Linked DNA regions of Nitratireductor mangrovi. The protein of the gene in region 1 binds, or shares a complex with, the protein of each later gene. Links are inferred from orthologs where the notes say so. Each region holds a gene or a part of one and is shown on either strand. Other genes may lie near its edges.

Region 1 (2,908 bases):
GTTTGATTGGCATTGAACGGCCGCAACGTTATGTGATTGGGCCATGATCTTCTGGGTGATCCTCGCGTTCTTGACGGCTGCGGCATGCCTTGCTGTCATCCTGCCGCTCGCCGGCCGTAAGCGCGAGGCCGCGAGCGCCGCCGCCCATGACCGCGAAGTCTATCGTGACCAGATGGCCGAGATTGCGCGTGACGCCGAACGTGGGCTGATCGGCGAGCGCGAGGCAGAGGAAGCGCGTGCCGAGATCGGCCGACGTCTCATCCGCGCGGAAGATGAGGCCGCGCGTGCGCGCGGCACCGGGACGGTTGTCGCCAGGCTTGTCGCCACCGTCGCCGTTCTCGCCATTCCGCTTCTGAGCTGGGGGCTTTATTCCGTCATCGGCTCGCCCGACCTGCCCGGTCAGCCGCTGGCCGCGCGCCTGGCCAAGGACCCGGCGCAGGCCAGCGTGGAGGAACTGGTGGCGCGCGCCGAAGCGCATTTGCGCGCCAATCCGGCCGATGGCCGCGGCTGGGACGTGCTGGCGCCGATCTATCTGCGGCTCAACCGCGGCACGGAGGCACAGACGGCCTATCGCAACGCGATCCGCCTGCTCGGCCCGAGTGCGGCGCGCGAAACCGGGCTCGGCGAGGCAATCTACGTCGGCGCCGGCGGCATCGTCACGCGCGAGGCCGTGGAAGCGTTCCGCCGCGCGATCGACCTCGGCGACGGGCCCAACCCCAAGGCGCGATTCTATCTGGCCACCGCCATGGCACAGGAGGGTCGCATGGATGAGGCGACCGCGGCGCTGAAGGCGCTGCGGGCTGAACTGCCAGGCGATTCTCCCTGGCTCGGCGTCGTTGCGGAGGCGCTGGCGCGTGCCGACGGCGAAAAGCAGCTGCGAACGGCGAAAGGGCCAAGCCAGGCCGAGATGGACGCGGCCGCCGAGATGGATGCCGACGACCGCTCGGCGATGATCGAGACGATGGTGGCCGGGCTCGACCAGCGCTTGCGCGAAAACCCCGCCGATCCGGACGGGTGGCGGAGGCTTATCCGTTCCTACAGTGTGCTCGGCCGAGCGGAGGAAGCGCGCGACGCGCTCGCCCGTGCGGTCACGGCACTCGGGCCGGACAGCGCGGAGGCCGGTGATCTGCGCAGCTTTGCGGCAACGCTCAATCTCGGCGAGATCGAATAGGATGACGCGCAAGCAGAAAAGACTGTCGATCATCGCGGGCGCGCTCGGTTTCCTGGGCGCGGCGACGGCGCTGACCTTCTATGCGCTCGGGCAGAAGACGTCCTATTTCTACATGCCCGCCGACCTCGTGGCGACCGCCGTGCCGCCCGGCCAGCGCGTCAGGCTCGGCGGGCTGGTCGAGGAAGGCTCCGTCGTGCGTGGCGAAGGCAGCCGGGTGACCTTCGCCGTTGCCGATGGCGGGGGGCGGGTCCCGGTCACCTATGTCGGGCTTTTGCCGGACCTGTTCCGGGAAGGGCAGGGCGTGGTCACCGAGGGCACGTTCGACGGCGCGGGCACCTTCGTCGCGGACAGCGTGCTGGCCAAGCATGACGAGAACTACATGCCCAAGGAGGTCGCCGACAGCCTGAAGGAACAGGGTGTCTGGCAGCAGAACTAGGTAAGGCAGCATGGTCGAGACCGGACATTTTGCCCTCGTACTGGCTTTCGTGCTGGCGCTCGTGCAGGCGGCGCTGCCGCTGGTCGGCGCACGCGCCGGCGACGAGCGGCTGATGGCGGTCGGCGGGCCGGTCGCGATCACCGGCTTCGCGCTGACGGCACTTTCCTTTGCCGCGCTGACCGCCGCCTATCTCGGCTCCGACTTTTCGGTCGCCAACGTCTTCGAGAATTCGCATTCGCAAAAGCCGCTTCTGTTCAAGCTGACCGGCACCTGGGGCAACCACGAGGGCTCGATGCTTTTGTGGGTGGTGATCCTGACCTTCTTCGGCGCGCTGGTGGCCGCCTTCGGCCGCAACCTGCCGGCAACGCTGAAGGCGACGGTGTTGTCCGTCCAGGGACTCGTCGGCGCCGCCTTTTTCCTGTTCATCATCGTCACATCGAACCCGTTCGCGCGCCTCAATCCGGCGCCGGTCGAGGGCCGCGATCTCAACCCTGTGCTCCAGGATGTCGGCCTGGCGATTCATCCGCCGCTGCTCTATCTCGGTTATGTCGGTTTCTCGATCTGCTTTTCCTTCGCCGTCGCCGCCCTGATCGAGGGCCGCATCGACGCGGCTTGGGCGCGCTGGGTCAGGCCGTGGACGCTGGTTGCCTGGTGTTTCCTGACCGGTGGCATCGCGATGGGCTCCTTCTGGGCCTATTACGAGCTCGGCTGGGGCGGCTTCTGGTTCTGGGATCCGGTCGAGAACGCCTCCTTCATGCCCTGGCTCGCCGGTACAGCGCTGCTTCACTCGGCAATCGTCATGGAAAAGCGCTCGGCGCTGAAGATCTGGACCATCCTCTTGGCCATCCTGACCTTCTCGCTGTCGCTGCTCGGCACCTTCCTGGTCCGCTCCGGGGTCCTTACCTCCGTCCACGCCTTCGCCACCGACCCGAGCCGGGGCGTCTTCATCCTGGCGATCCTGACGCTCTTCATCGGAGGCTCGCTGGTGCTGTTTGCCTGGCGGGCGCAGGCGCTCGCGCCGGGCGGGCTGTTCCATCCCGTCTCGCGCGAAGGGGCGCTGGTATTGAACAATCTCTTCCTCAGCACGGCGACCGCGACGGTGTTGGTCGGCACGCTCTACCCGCTACTGGTGGAGGCGCTTTCGGGCGAGAAGATCTCGGTCGGCGCGCCGTTTTTCAACCTGACCTTCGGGCCGCTCTTCGCGCTGCTTCTGGTCGCTGTTCCGTTCGGGCCGATGCTCGCCTGGAAGCGCGGCGACCTCTTCGCCGCCGCGCAGCGCCTGGCTGCCGCCTTCGCGCTGG
Region 2 (2,984 bases), 3.2 Mb from region 1 along the record:
GGACACGCGCCGGGCGGTAGGCGATCTCGTAGCCGGCCGAGCCCTTGTCGTCGATCCAGGCGGCAATCGCCTCGATGTCGGCCTTGGTGACGGAGCGGCCGTCCTCGTTGCGCAAAAGGTTCTCGAGCAGCACCTTCATCGAGAACGGAAGCCGCGAGATGCCGTCAAGGCCGTTCTTTTCCGCCTCGGTCAGGCTGAAATAGATGTACTCCTGCTCGCCCACCTTGAGCGTGCGGCGGCAATTGAAGCTGTCGAGTGATTTTGACACGTGCGATCCCATCCTGGTCTGTTCAGCCAAAGCGGGAACGGACTCCTGTGGCATGCTGCGCAGAGGTGCGGGTACGGCCATTTCCGCTGTCCGCTCCCGGGCGTCCCGTCCGTTCAAGGCGGCGGGCGCCGGTCCGGCGCAAATTGGTTGCCGTGCCGACCGCTGGCACGGTTGCCGTCGTCTTAGAGAATTTCTAAACAGGATTCCAGTCTGGCGACCGGGAATTTTGCCGCACCGCACATCCGGTCTCGCGACGACATGAATGGCAGGAGTCGGATGCGCCTCGTCGCCGACAATCTGGCCGGGGAGCGCGGTGGCGAAACCGTCTTTTCCGGCATTTCCTTTTCGCTCGATGAGGGCGACGCGCTTGTCGTGACCGGCCCCAACGGCGCCGGCAAGTCCACGCTTTTGCGCGTCGTGGCAGGCCTGCTGCCGGTTGCCGGCGGCGGCGTGGCGCTTGAGCCAACGTCGGAAGAATGGCCCGATCTCGCCTCCGCCTGCCATTACCTCGGCCACCAGAACGGCATGAAGACCGCGCTGACCGTCACCGAGAACCTGAGCTTCTGGCGCGACTATCTCGGCGCCCCGCACCTGACTGTGCCCGAGGCTCTGGAGATGGTCGGCCTCGACGCGATCGGCCACCTGCCATTCGGCTATCTTTCGACCGGCCAGCGAAGGCGCGTTGCGATCGCCAGACTGCTGGTGAGCTACCGCCCGGTCTGGCTGCTCGACGAGCCGACCGCCGGTCTCGACCGCGCCTCGGAACGACAGTTCGCCGATCTCATGGACGCGCATTGCGAGGATGGCGGCATCATCCTCGCCGCCACCCACCTGCCGCTCGGGCTGGAGCAGACGCAGGAGTTGCGGATGGGCGAGGCATGACATGCTAGCCCTCTATCTCCGCGACCTGCGGCTCGGCATCCGCGCCGGCGGCGGAGCGCTGGTCGGCATCCTGTTCTTCCTTGCGGTGATTGCCGTCATTCCCTTCGGCGTCGGTCCGGACCTGAACCTCCTCGCCCGTATCGGCCCGGCGATCCTCTGGATCGGCGCGCTTTTCGCCGGCCTGCTTGGCCTCGACCGTCTGTTCCAGGCCGACCGCGACGACGGCGCTCTCGACCTGATGATCCTCAATCGCGATCGCCGCATGCTGTCGCTTGCCGTCTTCGTCAAATGCGCCGCCCACTGGACGGCGAGCATCCTGCCGCTGGTCGTTGCCGCGCCCCTGCTTGGTCTGTTCATGAACATGAGCCCGGCGGCGATCGGCGCCGCGACGCTGACGCTCCTGTTCGGAACCCCGGCGATCGCCTTCATCGGCGCCGCCGGCGCCGCCGTCGCCGTCGCCCTGCCGCGCGGCGGCCTGCTGGTTTCGGTCCTCGTCCTGCCGCTGGCGATCCCGGTGCTGATCTTCGGCGTTTCGGCGAGCTACGCCGCCGTCACCGACCCGGACCCTTTCCTGCCGCCCTTCCTGATCATGCTGGCGCTCACCATGTTTTTTGCCGTGCTCGGTCCGGTTGCTGCCGCCGCCGCGCTCAGATGGGCGGCGGACTGACGGCGATGACTGGCGAAACCGACCTCGACACCCTGCTGGCTGCGATGGCGCCGCGCCTGCAACCTGAGACCTATGTCTTCGTCACCATCGCCCCCGGGACGGTTGAGCCGGCGGGGCTGACGCCGCTGATGCGTTGCGCCGAGGCCGAAGGCACGACGCTGATCGTCGAGCACGCGGCGGCAATAGCCGCGGGCCTCGAAGGAACCTTCCCTTGCCGCATGATCACGCTCGACATCCACTCCTCGCTGGCCGCGGTCGGTTTCCTTGCCGCCATCCTGCCGCGGCTGGCGGCGGCAGGCATCGGCGTCAATCCGGTGTCAGCCTATTTTCACGACCACCTCTTCGTGCCCGCCGATCGGGCCGCGGATGCCGTCGCAATTCTGACGGAAATGGCCCGCAATGCCGCAAAATGACGTCGTCCCCCGCCGCTGCGGCGCAACCGCGCGGTCACGCGGCTTTGATCGCGGTCAATTGCAGCGGAACGGGACTGGCGCTAAGGAGAAGGCATGAGCCAAACCGCCCTTTCTTCCCCGCGCTGGAGCGACCTGGCCAATCCGACGCGCTTTTTGGCGCTGGCCGACAGGCTGGTCCCCTGGCTCGCCGGGCTTTCGGCAGTGTCGATCGCCACCGGGCTCGCCATGGGGTTTGCCGCGCCCGAGGACTATCAGCAGGGCATCACCGTCCGCATCATGTATATCCATGTGCCTTTCGCCTGGCTCGCCATGATGTGCTACGCGCTGATGGCGGTCTCCGCGCTCGGCACGCTGGTCTGGCGCCATCCGCTCGCCGATGTCGCGCTCAAGGCGGCCGCGCCGATCGGCGCCGTCTTCACCGCCCTTGCGCTCCTGACCGGCTCGATCTGGGGCAAGCCGATGTGGGGCACCTGGTGGGTCTGGGACGCGCGGCTGACCTCGGTCTTCGTGCTTTTCCTGATGTATCTCGGCCTCATTGCGCTGACCCGGGCGCTCGACGACCCGACGCGCTCGGCGCGGGCCGCCGCGATCGTGACGCTGGTCGGCGTCATCAACATCCCGATCATCAAGTTCTCTGTCGACTGGTGGAACACGCTGCACCAGCCGGCCTCGGTCTTCCGCCTCGACGGGCCGACCATCCATCCGAGTCTGCTGTGGCCGCTGATGATTTCGGCGCTCGGCTTCACGCTTTTGT

The links. The genes of interacting proteins can lie anywhere in the genome.
Region 2: the proteins of ccmE (region 1) and ccmB are in contact, whole or in part, in a solved structure (PDB 8CE8), measured with the Escherichia coli proteins. The link is inferred for Nitratireductor mangrovi from one-to-one orthologs.

What each region holds. Positions count from the first base shown.
Region 1 is NZ_CP042301.2:499,524-502,431, forward strand. The notes cover bases 51-2,889. They hold ccmE (cytochrome c maturation protein CcmE), read left to right. Parts: upstream 51-1,172; coding sequence 1,173-1,607; downstream 1,608-2,889. Other genes in these bases: ccmI (c-type cytochrome biogenesis protein CcmI), read left to right, coding at 51-1,171; FQ775_RS02375 (heme lyase CcmF/NrfE family subunit), read left to right, coding at 1,618-2,889. In the rest of the region: more of ccmI, read left to right, coding at 44-50; more of FQ775_RS02375, read left to right, coding at 2,890-2,908. UniProt on the Escherichia coli protein: Heme chaperone required for the biogenesis of c-type cytochromes. Transiently binds heme delivered by CcmC and transfers the heme to apo-cytochromes in a process facilitated by CcmF and CcmH.
Region 2 is NZ_CP042301.2:3,673,285-3,676,268, forward strand. What follows is about bases 70-2,984. They hold ccmB (heme exporter protein CcmB), read left to right. Parts: upstream 70-1,151; coding sequence 1,152-1,817; downstream 1,818-2,984. Other genes in these bases: acnA (aconitate hydratase AcnA), read right to left, coding at 70-268; ccmA (heme ABC exporter ATP-binding protein CcmA), read left to right, coding at 545-1,150; FQ775_RS17945 (ACT domain-containing protein), read left to right, coding at 1,823-2,230; FQ775_RS17950 (heme ABC transporter permease), read left to right, coding at 2,324-2,984. Also shown: more of acnA, read right to left, coding at 1-69. UniProt on the Escherichia coli protein: Required for the export of heme to the periplasm for the biogenesis of c-type cytochromes.